Regions from separate parts of the Uliginosibacterium sangjuense genome, predicted to be linked through region 2. Evidence: predicted binding sites of a transcription regulator. Region 2 holds the regulator's gene; each other region holds the start of a gene.
The links. The regulator FNR, encoded in region 2, switches genes on or off when oxygen is low (the NO sensors DNR and NnrR bind a similar motif). The targets are predictions, from matches to a motif close to TTGANCTAGNTCAA.
Positions count from the first base shown of each region.

Region 1: a site for FNR is predicted at 2,327-2,340, ahead of NMB43_RS02730 (ribonucleoside triphosphate reductase). Genes of this name have one in related genera too.
Region 3: a site for FNR is predicted at 1,318-1,331, ahead of coxB (cytochrome c oxidase subunit II). Genes of this name have one in related genera too.

Region 1 is NZ_CP101132.1:606,352-610,491, forward strand. Features, by position in the region: gene nrdD (anaerobic ribonucleoside-triphosphate reductase) at 1-181, opposite strand, end outside; gene NMB43_RS02730 (ribonucleoside triphosphate reductase) at 247-2,244, opposite strand; gene NMB43_RS02735 (M48 family metalloprotease) at 2,414-3,904, opposite strand.
Region 2 is NZ_CP101132.1:1,342,197-1,346,336, forward strand. Features, by position in the region: gene NMB43_RS06145 (NAD(P)-binding protein) at 1-1,262, shown strand, start outside; gene fnr (fumarate/nitrate reduction transcriptional regulator Fnr) at 1,326-2,063, opposite strand; gene hemN (oxygen-independent coproporphyrinogen III oxidase) at 2,155-3,540, shown strand; gene NMB43_RS06160 (sulfite exporter TauE/SafE family protein) at 3,595-4,140, shown strand, end outside.
Region 3 is NZ_CP101132.1:3,652,038-3,656,177, reverse strand. Features, by position in the region: gene mpl (UDP-N-acetylmuramate:L-alanyl-gamma-D-glutamyl-meso-diaminopimelate ligase) at 1-1,243, shown strand, start outside; gene coxB (cytochrome c oxidase subunit II) at 1,475-2,320, shown strand; gene ctaD (cytochrome c oxidase subunit I) at 2,358-3,950, shown strand; gene NMB43_RS16830 (cytochrome oxidase small assembly protein) at 3,959-4,069, shown strand; gene NMB43_RS16825 (cytochrome c oxidase assembly protein) at 4,066-4,140, shown strand, end outside.

The DNA.
Region 1 (4,140 bases), 740 kb from region 2:
AGCACAGTCCGCAGCGATCTTCCTGGAAGCTCAGGCGCTCGGCATGCTCGCCCTGCTTGCCCACGTTGAAGGACGCGACCGGGCGGTGGTAGCCCATCACGCGCGTCCACACCTCGCACAGGGTGCGTTCCTCGTCCTTCAGTTCGATCTCGGTCACGATGGGCAGGGCGAAGTCATTCATGGGCGCGTTCTCCGGTGGTCAATTAACAGACGAGGTCATCCCGCGCCGGCGGGATGACAAATAGGTCAGTCGCAGCAGGCCAGCTTCTTGGCGATCAGTTCCTCGTCGCACTTCGGGCAGAACTTGTGCTCGCCTTTCAGATAGCCGTGCTTGGGGCAGATCGAGAAAGTCGGCGTGACCGTGATGTAGGGCAGGCGGAAGTTCTCCAGCGCGCGCCGCACCAGTTTCTTGCAGGCCGCCACGCTGGATACCTGCTCGGCCATGTAGAGGTGCAGCACGGTGCCGCCGGTGTAGCGCGTCTGCAGCGGCTCCTGCCGGCGCAGCGCCTCGAAGGGGTCGTCGGTGAAGCCGACCGGCAACTGCGAGGAGTTGGTGTAATAGGGCTGTTCGCGTGTGCCGGCCTGCAGGATGTCGGGCCAGCGCTTGCGGTCTTCCTTGGCGAAGCGATAAGTCGTGCCCTCGGCCGGCGTGGCCTCCAGGTTGTAGAGGTGGCCGGTGGCCTCCTGGAACTCGCTCATGCGGGCGCGGATGTGGTTCAGCAGGCGGAGCGCGAAGGCTTCGCCCCAGGGCGTGGTGATGTCTTCGCGGCCCTCGGTGAAGTTGCGGATCATCTCGTTGATGCCGTTCACCCCCAGGGTGCTGAAGTGGTTGCGCAGGGTGCCGAGGTAGCGCTTGGTGTAAGGGAACAGGCCGGCATTGATGAGTTGCTGGATCACCTGGCGCTTCACCTCCAGGCTGTCGCGGCCCAGTTCCAGCAGGCGGTCTACGCGGGCGAACAGGCCCGCCTCGTCACCCTTGAACAGGTAGCCGATGCGCGCGCAGTTGAGCGTCACCACGCCCAGCGAGCCGGTCTGCTCGGCCGAGCCGAAGAGGCCGTTGCCACGCTTGAGCAGCTCGCGCAGGTCGAGCTGCAGGCGGCAGCACATGCTGCGCACCATGTTCGGCGAGAGCTCCGAGTTCAGGAAGTTCTGGAAGTAGGGCAGGCCGTACTTGGCCGTCATCTCGAACAGGCGGTTGGCGTTCTCGGTGTCCCAGTCGAAATCCGGCGTGATGTTGTAGGTCGGGATGGGGAAGGTGAATACACGGCCGTGGCGATCACCGGCCGTCATCACATCGATGTAGGCGCGGTTGATCATGTCCATCTCGGCCTGCAGCTCGCCGTAGGCGAAGGGCATTTCCTTCCCGCCGATGTAGGGGATCTGCTCGCGCAGGTCTTCCGGGCACACCCAGTCGAAGGTGAGATTGGTGAAGGGGGTCTGGGTGCCCCAGCGGCTGGGCACGTTGAGGTTGTAGATCAGCTCCTGGATGCACTGGCGGACCTGGGCATAGGACATGGCGTCCTTGCGCACGAAGGGCGCCAGGTAGGTATCGAAGGAGCTGAAGGCCTGGGCGCCGGCCCACTCGTTCTGCAGCGTGCCGAGGAAGTTTACGATCTGCCCCACGGCCGCACTGAGGTGCTTGGGCGGCGACGATTCCACCTTGCCCGGCACGCCGTTGAAGCCTTCGGTCAGCAGGGTTCTCAATGACCAGCCAGCGCAGTAGCCGGCCAGCATGTCCAGGTCGTGGATATGCACATCGCCGGCGCGGTGCGCCTCGCCGATCTCGGTCGCGTACACATGGTTGAGCCAGTAGTTGGCCACCACCTTGCCGGAGACGTTGAGGATCAGGCCGCCCAGCGAGTAGCCCTGGTTGGCGTTGGCATTGACCCGCCAGTCACGGCGGTCGAGGTATTCGTTGATGGCGTTCTCGACATCGACGACGGTCTTGTGGTCGCGGCGCAGGCGCGCACGCTGCTCGCGGTAGACGATGTAGGCGCGTGCAGTGCGATACCAGCCAGCGGCCATCAGCGAGACTTCCACCGTGTCCTGGATGCGTTCTATGGTGGGCACCAGCTCGCCCTGGGCGACCAAGCGGTCAACCACCAGGCGGGTGAGCCGCTCGGCCTCGTGGGGTTGGAACTCGCCGCTGGCCTGGCCGGCACGGGCAATCGCGGCCTCGATCTTGGCCGCGTCGAAGGGCAGCAGGCGGCCATCGCGCTTGATGACCCCGGTGAGTTCCGCCATCGTCGTCTCCCCCTACTAGATGTTGTGCCGGGGGATGCTATGGCTACTAGATATGGGAGGCTAGGGGGTGCGCGCCGCGTGCTTGATCGAGGTCAAGATTGCCTCATGGAGGGACCGCCGCCCAAGGCGAGCTGGCACACCGGCCTGACAGGCGTGCCAGATCACCAGATCAGGCAGCGACCAGCGCCTCGATGCTGCGCTTGTAGTGGCCCACGCGGTCACGCCGGCCATGTCGCTCGGCGATCGACAGCGCCAGCTCTGCCGCCGCCACCGCATGCATGGCGTCGCGCTCGATCACCAGGTCGAGGTAGGGCAGGGCTTCGGCCTCGTCGTGCTCACTCACGATCTGGGCGACCGACCAGGCCGTCTCCACCGTGCCCTGGGGATGATTGGCCGCACGGCTCAGCGCGGCCATCGCCTCGGCACGCCGGCCCACGGTCAGCAGGGCGCGCGCGTACTGGGTCAGGGCCTCCAGGTTCATGATCTCAACATCCGGCACGCTGCCCATGTTGTCCAGCCACAGGCGTGCGCCCTGCACGGCCTCGTGGCGTTGGCGCCAATAGGGTTGCTCGCGCGCCATCCAGGCTTCGTCCAGATTGCGGATCGCTTGCGCCAGATGCTTGCCCAGCAGGTGTTCGGCGGCGGTGCATTCCGGCATGCCGGTCAGCTCAGGCTTCTGGCTGAGGCAGCGCAGGCGTTCGTTGAGCGGCGGGTCCACCTCGTCGACCTGGCGCTTGCGCTGCATTTCCTCCATGTAGCAACGGCGCTGCGCCATGCTCTGGTCGGCCGCACGCAAGGCGGTGATGAGGCTCTGGAAGGGCATGCGCTCGGGCGCCGGTTGGTCGTCGGCGTGGCGCATGAACTCGGGCCAGAAGAAGGCATTGAGCCAGTTGCTCATGACCCGGCTGCGCACGATGGCCTGGGCGGCGCGTTCCGGGCCCACGCAACGCGCCGCGGCGATATCGGCGCGGATCGTCATATCGCCCGCCAGCGGCAGCGTGTAGGCGTGCATGTAATTGGCGTAGCGGGCGAGCAGGCGATTGCGCAATGAGTCCATGGCGCCCGGCAAGGCCTCCATGTAGCGCGGCCACAAGCTGCGGCAGCGCTGCACCCAGGCGTAGCGCCAGTCTTCGCGCGAACCGTAGCGTGCGTACTCGTGCGCAATGCCGGCTGCTGCCTGCTTGGGCGACAGGGCCATCAGCCAGGGCAGGCCCAGCACCAGCACATGGCGCGAGGGGCCGAACCAGCCCCAGCGCGGAAAGTGTTCGAGGCGCACGGTGAAGTCTTCCACCAGCAGCACTTCGTCGATGCGTGGCGCATTCAGCTTGAGGCGCAGCTTGTTGAGCAGTTCCCACAGTTTGGGCGCGGCATTCTGGGGCGCGGGAAAACCTTCGGGCGCCGGCAGTTCGATCTGCAGCAGATGCAGTCCCAGCAGCGGCAGGAGCAGGCCGGTGACCACCGCCACGGTGGCTAGCAGGCGATCTTCCAGGATCATCAGGCCAGCCAGCACCAAAGCTGCGCATATGGCCACGAAGGCCAGCATCGCCAGCACGGGCAGGAGGGAAACCAGGAGCGCATTGCGCCGGTAGCGGCGAGGCGAGTCCATGGCATCCAGGCGCAGGCGGCCGATGAGTTTGCGATGGTGGGCGGCGGTGTGCATGGGCGATCCGGATCAGTCGTTTGTCAGGCGAACGCGAGCAATGGGCGTGCCTGCGCGCTTGTCTGAATGATCCGGCGCGGGGCGTCCGGCTTCAACGCCGCCTGTCCCGCCGCGCGCGCCCTTGGGTGACTGAGGTGCGGCGAATTTGGCGAATTAGACGAATTCGGCGGGTGCGCAGCCTGGGAGCCGCGCCCGGCAGGGCGGACAGGCCTGCCGGGCGATCGTGAGTTGTCAGG
Region 2 (4,140 bases):
CCGGCAAGCGGGTGATGGTCGTCGGTGCCGGCCCCTCTGGCTTGTCCGCCGCCTACCACCTGCGCCGCCTGGGCCACCAGGTCGTCATCTTCGAGGCAGGCCCCTTGGCGGGCGGCATGATGCGCTTCGGCATCCCGAAGTACCGCCTGCCGCGCGAAGTGCTGGACGCCGAGGTGCAGCGCATTCTCGACATGGGCGTCGAGCTGCGCTTGAACACCAAGGTCGACAACCTGCTCGACGCGATGAAGGAAGGCAAGTTCGATGCCGCCTTCCTGGCCGTTGGCGCGCACATTGCCAAGCGCACCGCGATTCCGGCGGCGGAATCCGCCAAGATCCTCGATGCCGTTGCGGTTCTACGCAGCATGGAAGGTGAAGAGAAGCCGATGCTGGGCCGGCGCGTGGTCGTGTATGGCGGCGGCAACACCGCCATCGACGTGGCGCGCACCGCCAAGCGCCTGGGGGCGGAGGAGGCGATCATCGTGTATCGCCGCACGCGCGACAAGATGCCGGCGCACGACTTCGAGGTCGAGGAGGCTTTGCAGGAAGGCGTCATGATGCGCTGGCTGTCGACCATCAAGCAGGTCGGTGATGGCGGCGCGATCACGGTCGAGAAGATGGTGCTGGACGAGCAGGGCAAGCCCGTGCCGACAGGCGAGTTCGATACGCTGGAAGCCGATTCCGTGGTGCTGGCCCTGGGCCAGGATGTGGATCTGGGTCTGCTCGACGGCGTGCCGAACCTCAGCTTCAAGGACGGCGTGGTCGAAGTCGCCCCTAACATGATGACAGGCTACGCCGGCGTTTTCGCCGGGGGCGACATGGTGCCCTCCGAGCGCACGGTTACGGTTGGCGTCGGCCACGGCAAGCATGCGGCACGGCATATCGACGCCTGGCTGCGTGGGACCGAGTACGTGAAGCCGCCGAAGAATGAGCTGGCCACCTTCGACAAGCTCAATCCCTGGTACTACACGGACGCGCCGAAGACCGTGCGCCCGATGCTCGACATCATCCGCCGCCAGAGCACTTTCGACGAGGTGCAGGGGGGGCTGGACGAGAGCAATGCGCTGTTCGAGGCGCGCCGCTGCCTGTCTTGCGGCAACTGCTTCGAGTGCGACAACTGCTACGGCGTCTGTCCCGACAATGCAGTCATCAAGCTGGGCCCGGGCGAGAAGTTCGAGTTCAACTATGAGTACTGCAAGGGCTGCGGTGTCTGTGCGGCCGAGTGTCCCTGTGGGGCCATCAAGATGGAGGCTGAAGCGATCTAAGCGGATCGGCACCCAAGAAAAAGGCCCGCGCAGGCGGGCCTTTTTCTTCCTGGCTGGCGGGGCTCAGCAGGTCGTGTGGTTCAGCAGGGCACGCAAGCCATCGTTGTCTAGGATGCGGATGTACTTTTGCTGCACGCCAATGAGGCCTTCGTCGTGGAACTTGGAGAACGCGCGGCTGACTGTCTCCAGCTTCAGGCCCAAGTAAGAGCCGATTTCCTCGCGTGTCATGCGCAGATGGAACTCAGAGGCCGAGTATCCGCGCTGCTTCATGCGCTGCGACAGGTTCAGCAGGAAGGCCGCGATACGTTCTTCCGCGCGCATCGAGCCGAGCAGGATCATCAGGCTCTGGTCGCGCACGATCTCGCGGCTCATGAATTTGTGGAACTGGTGCTGCAGTGAGCGGATCTCGCGCGACAGCACTTCCAACTGGTCGTAAGGCATCACGCAGACTTCGCAGTCCTCCAGCGCGGTGGCATTGCACACATGTGTGTCGGTGCTGATGCCGTCCATGCCCAAGATCTCGCCTGCCATGTGGAAGCCGGTCACCTGCTCCAGGCCCTCCTCGGTCAGGATGTCGGTCTTGAAGAAGCCGACGCGGATCGCATAGATCGCCTCGAAGGGATCGCCCGCACGGTAGAGCTGCTGGCCGCGCTTGATCTTGCGGCGGGCCACCAGGGCGTCCAGTTTGTGCAGGTCCTGGTCTTCCAGGCCGACTGCCAGGCACAGCTCGCGCAGATTGCACTGTGCGCAGGCGACCCGCAGGTTGTTCGGGGTGAGGGGTGTGCTGACTTTTTGATCCACTTCGGGCCTTTTCTGCAGGTTGATCGCTATCAAGCAAAATAACGGCTCGATCTGCGATTGTCACAGTCCCCAGAGAAAATTCAGAGAGAACATGAGACAGTCCATCGTCTTCGACCCGGAACTGATCCGAAAGTTTGACATTCCGGGACCGCGCTATACGTCCTACCCGACGGCAGACCGCTTCACGGATGCCTTCGATGCTACCGCTTTCGAGCAGCGTCTGGCCGCCCGCGCAAGCGGGGGGATCGAAAGACCGCTCTCATTATATTTCCACATCCCGTTTTGCAACACAGTTTGCTACTACTGTGCCTGCAACAAAATCGTGACAAAGGATCGCACGCTGTCGGGAAGGTACATCGATTACCTTGTGCGCGAGATGGATATGCAGTTGCAGCATCTGTCCGGTCCGCGTCAGGTGGTGCAGATGCATTGGGGTGGTGGAACGCCCACTTTCCTCAACGAAGCCGAGATGCGGCGCCTGGTCGGTGCGATCCGTGAACGCTTCCAACTCAAGCCGGGTGGCGAGTTCTCGATCGAGGTTGATCCACGCAAGGTCGGCGAAGATCAGGTCAGATTGCTGGCTGAACTGGGCTTCAATCGCATGAGCGTCGGCGTCCAGGATTTCGACCCGGTGGTGCAGAAGGCAGTCAATCGCCTGCAGTCTGAAGACGAAACACGCGGCGTGATCGAAGGCGCGCGTGCCCATGGCTTCCGCTCGATCAGCCTGGATCTGATCTATGGACTGCCGTTCCAGACCGTGGCGCGCTTCGAGCAGACGCTGGATCGGGTGCTGGCCCTGCGGCCGGATCGCCTGGCCCTGTACAGCTACGCCCATCTGCCGACCCGCTTCATGCCGCAGCGCCGTATCGCGGCCGAAGACCTGCCCACGCCGGATGACAAGCTGGCGATTTTCGCCCGTGCGCTGGAGCGCCTGTCGGCCGAGGGCTACGTCTACATCGGGATGGACCATTTTGCCCGTCCCGATGACGAACTGGCCGAGGCGCAGCGCCGCGGCTGGCTGCATCGCAACTTCCAGGGCTATTCCACCCATGCTGAATGCGACATGCTGGCCTTTGGCGTGTCGGCGATCGGTCGTGTCGGCGGCGCCTATGTGCAGAACGAGAAGGACACCGAACCGTACTACGCGGCCATTGACCGCGGCGACCTGCCGGTCATGCGTGGCTGGGTCCTCAGTGCCGAAGACTTGATGCGACACGCCATCATCCAGTCGCTGATGTGCCATTTCGAGCTGTCGATGGAGGCCATCGAACAGGGCTTCAACATCAATTTCCGCCACGAGTTCGCGGCTGAGTTGGAAGAATTGCGCGCTTTGGAGCGAGCTGGCCTGGTGACTTTTGAAGATGACTTCATCACCGTCACCGACGCCGGGCGTCTGTTGGTGCGGGCAGTCGCCATGGTGTTCGATCATCACTTGCGGGCTGATCGGGCGCAGCGCCGTTACTCCAGGGTGATCTGAGTCGGCACAGCCTGCCTGCTACCATGACGCTCCTTTGTCTGCGTCATGCGTGTTATGCCTGAGACCGGTTATTTCGCCGTATTCCTGATCGGTTTGCTGGGGGGCGTGCACTGCGTGGGCATGTGTGGCGGCATCGTCAGCGCGCTGAGCGGGCCGCAACCCGGCCGGGGGGGCGCAGGGCTGGCGGTGCATCTGGCCTACAACCTCGGGCGCATCACGACTTATCTGGTGACGGGCGGCGTCGTCGGCGCACTGGGGTCGGCCAGCCTTCTGTTCAACGACTGGCTGCCGGTGCAGATCTCGCTCTACGTGCTGGCCAATGCGATGCTGGTGGCTTTAGGCCTGTACCTGTGCGGCATCACCCGCTTGCTGCAACCCCTGGAGCGGCTTGGTCACGCGGTGTGGCGGCGGATTCAGCCGCTGGGCAAAGGGCTGTTGCCCGTCCGACGCTGGCCTGCGGCCTATCCGGTGGGACTGTTGTGGGGGCTGATTCCGTGTGGGCTGACCTATAGCGTACTGAGCGCTGCTCTGGTGAGCGGTTCAGCCGCCCATGGTGCGGCTCTGATGCTCGCCTTCGGCCTGGGCACCTTGCCCAATCTC
Region 3 (4,140 bases), 2.2 Mb from region 2:
GAGCACACAACTCGAAGAGCAGGGGATCGCCCTGATCGAGGGCTGGTCGGCTGAGCAGCTCGCGCTGGCACCTGATCTGTATGTCGTCGGCAATGCGGTGTCGCGCGGCAATCCTTTGCTGGAGGCCATTCTTGATCGCGGCCTGCCCTACACCTCCGGGCCGCAATGGCTGGCGGACAACATTCTGCAGGGCAAGTGGGTGCTGGCGGTAGCCGGCACGCATGGCAAGACCACGACCTCGTCCTTGCTGGCGTGGATTCTGGAGGATGCCGGCCTGAATCCGGGTTTCCTGATCGGCGGCGTGCCGGGCAACTTCGGCGTGTCGGCACGCCTGACGGACACCCCGTTCTTCGTGATCGAGGCGGACGAGTACGACACGGCCTTCTGCGACAAGCGCTCCAAGTTCGTGCACTACCGTCCGCGTACCGCCGTCCTCAACAACCTGGAGTTCGATCATGCCGACATCTTCCCTGATCTGGCGGCGATCGAAACCCAGTTCCACCACCTGGTGCGTACCGTGCCGCGCACCGGCCGCATCGTCGCCAACGGCGGCGAGGAGAGCCTGCGGCGCGTGATCGCGCGCGGTTGCTGGAGCGAGTTGGAGTGGTTCGGTGCGGCGGCAGGCTGGCAGTACGAGGACCTCGACGAGCGCGACAACGTGGCCTTTCTGCTGGACGGGCGTGAGGTGTCCAGTTGCAAGCTGCCGCTGGCGGGTGCGCACAACCGCTTCAATGCCTTGGCGGCGATGGCCGCGGCGCGTCATGTGGGGGTGTCGCCGGGGCGGGCGGCCGAGGCGCTGGAGGGCTTCGTCGGCATCAAGCGCCGACTGGAGCCGCGCGGCACCGTGCGCGGCGTGACCGTGTTCGACGACTTCGCGCACCACCCGACGGCGATTGCCACCACGGTGGCCGGGCTGCGCCGGCGGGTCGGCCCGCAGCGGCGCATCCTGGCGGTGTTGGAGCCGCGCTCCAACACCATGAAGCTGGGCGTCATGAAGTCGCGCCTGCCCGACAGCCTGGTCGATGCCGACAAGAGCTTCGTCTACGCCGCCAATCTGGGCTGGGACGCGGGCGAGGTGTTCGGTGCGATGGGCGAGCGCGCGGCCTGCTTTGACACTTTGCCGGATCTGGTGGCGGCGATCGCCGCCGAGGCGCGCTATGGCGACCAGGTGCTGGTGATGAGTAACGGTGGCTTCGGCGGCGTGCACGACAAGTTGCTGGAGGCGCTCGCGCAACGTTCCTGAAGCGGCCGGCAGGCGCAAGCCCTTCGCCTGCATTGATCCAGACTATCGGTTTCGCGCGAAAGACGCGCGCAGCTTTGATCTGCGTCAATATTTCTTGCTGCGGTTTCTCCCCCTGTGGCAACATTCGCGCCGATAAGCTGCGGTGCGTCCCGTCGTCGCGCCGCGTGTCTTGAGTGCGATCCGTGCCCGGCCCGTGGGCGGTCAGGATCAGGCCACCAAAAGGCAGGAGACATGAATAACAAGGCAGCACATGCATTGATCGCGGCTGGGGGGATGTTCGCCGCGAGCGCCCAGGCTGAGAACAGCCGTTACAACCTGCAGCAACCCGTCACCCACCTCGCGGAAAGCATCATGAGCCTGCACATGCTCATGTTCTGGATCTGCGTCGTGATCTTCGTGGTGGTGTTCGGCTTCATGTTCTGGTCCATCTACGCCCACCGCAAGTCCAAGGGGCATGTGGCGGCGCAGTTCCATGAGCATCTGGGCGTGGAGATCGCGTGGACCGTGATCCCCGTGCTGATCCTGCTCGGCATGGCCTGGCCCGCCACCAAGGTGGTGCTGGCGCAGAAAGACACCTCGAACCCCGACATCACCGTGAAGGTCACCGGCTACCAGTGGAAGTGGGGCTACGACTACATCAAGGGCGAGGGCGAGGGCATCCAGTTCTATTCAACGCTGTCGACACCGCGCGCCCAGATTGACCGTGGCGAGTGGAAGGGCGACAACTATCTGCTGGAAGTCGACAAGCCGCTGGTCGTGCCGGTGGGCAAGAAGGTCCGCGTGCTGACCACCGCGCAGGACGTAATCCACGCCTGGTGGGTGCCGGCACTGGGCGTGAAGCAGGATGCGATTCCCGGTTTCATCCGCGACACCTGGTTCAAGGCCGAGAAGGAGGGCTCCTACCGTGGGGTGTGTGCCGAGCTGTGCGGCAAGGAGCACGGTTTCATGCCCGTGGTGGTGGAGGTTGTGTCGGCCGAAAAGTATGCCGCCTGGGTAGCCGATCAGAAGAAGGCCGCCGCCGCGCCAGCGCCCGCCGACAAGGCGGCCGGTGCCACTGCCAACAAGACGGCCGGCTGAGTCCGCCCGCACGCCAAGAACAGGAACGGAGCCCTAAATGAGCGCAGTCAGTCACGACCCCGCCCACGCCCACCACGACGATCACCATCACCACGGCCCGAGCGGCCTGATGCGTTGGCTCACCACGACCAACCATAAGGACATCGGGAACATGTACCTGATCTTCAGCTTCATCATGTTCCTCTCCGGGGGCGTGATGGCGCTGACGCTGCGTACCGAGTTGTTCATGCCCGGCATGCAGGTGGTGCAGCCCGAATTCTTCAACCAGCTCACCACCATGCACGGTCTCGTCATGGTGTTCGGCGCGATCATGCCGGCCTTCGTCGGCTTCGCGAACTGGATGGTGCCGCTGATGGTGGGCTGCAGCGACATGGCCTTCGCGCGCATGAACCTGTGGTCCTTCTGGCTGCTGCCGCCGGCGGCGATCCTTTTGATCGGTTCCTTCTTTGTGCCGGGCGGTGCGACGGCTGCGGGCTGGACGCTGTATGCGCCGCTTTCGCTGCAGATGGGCATGGGCATGGACATGGCGATCTTCGCCATCCACATCATGGGCGCCAGCTCCATCATGGGCGCGATCAACATCGTGGTGACCATCCTGAACATGCGCGCACCCGGCATGACGCTGATGAAGATGCCGCTGTTCTGCTGGACCTGGCTGATCACCGCCTACCTGCTGATCGCCGTGATGCCGGTGCTGGCCGGCGCGGTGACGATGATGCTGACCGATCGCCACTTCGGTACCAGCTTCTTCAATGCGGCCGGCGGCGGCGACCCGGTGCTGTACCAGCACGTGTTCTGGTTCTTCGGCCACCCCGAGGTCTACATCATGATCCTGCCGGCCTTCGGCATCGTGTCGCAGATCATCCCGACCTTCGCCCGCAAGCCGCTGTTCGGTTACGCCTCGATGGTTTATGCCACGGCTTCGATCGCCATCCTGTCCTTCGTCGTGTGGGCGCACCACATGTTCACGACAGGCTTCCCGGCGGCGACGCAGTTGTTCTTCATGTACGCGACCATGCTGATCGCGGTGCCCACCGGGGTGAAGGTGTTCAACTGGATCGCCACGATGTGGAAGGGCTCGATGACCTTCGAGACGCCCATGCTGTTCGCCGTGGGCTTCATCTTCGTGTTCACGATGGGCGGCTTCACCGGCCTCATGTGCGCCATTGCGCCGGTCGACATCCAGTACCAGGACAGCTACTTCGTGGTCGCCCACTTCCACTATGTGCTGGTGGCCGGCTCGCTGTTCTCGCTGTTCGCCGGTGCCTACTACTGGCTGCCGAAGTGGACCGGTCACATGTATGACGAGAAGCTCGGCAAGCGCCACTTCTGGCTGTCGATGATCTTCTTCAACATCACTTTCTTCCCGATGCACTTCCTCGGCCTGGCCGGGATGCAGCGCCGCGTGCCGGACTACAACCCGGTATTCACCGACTTCAACGAGATCGCGACCATCGGTGCCTTCGGTTTCGGCCTGTCGCAACTGCTGTTTGCCTATGTGGTGATCAAGTGTGTGAAGGGTGGCGAGCCGGCGCCCGCCAAGCCCTGGGAAGGTGCCGAAGGCCTCGAGTGGACGGTGCCCTCGCCGGCGCCCTACCACACCTTCGAGGAACCGCCGGTCGTGCGCTGAGCCTTGCGATGAGCAGCCACGGACAGCGCCGCAATCTGCGCACCCTGTTGATCCTGGCCGCGCTGGCTGCGGGCTTCTTTGTGGCCATCATCATCAAGATCGGAGTCTTCGGGCAATGAGCCAGGCACTGGAAAACCGCCGCCTGCTGGTGCGCCTGCTGATCGCCGCAGTGGGCATGTTCGGCTTCGGC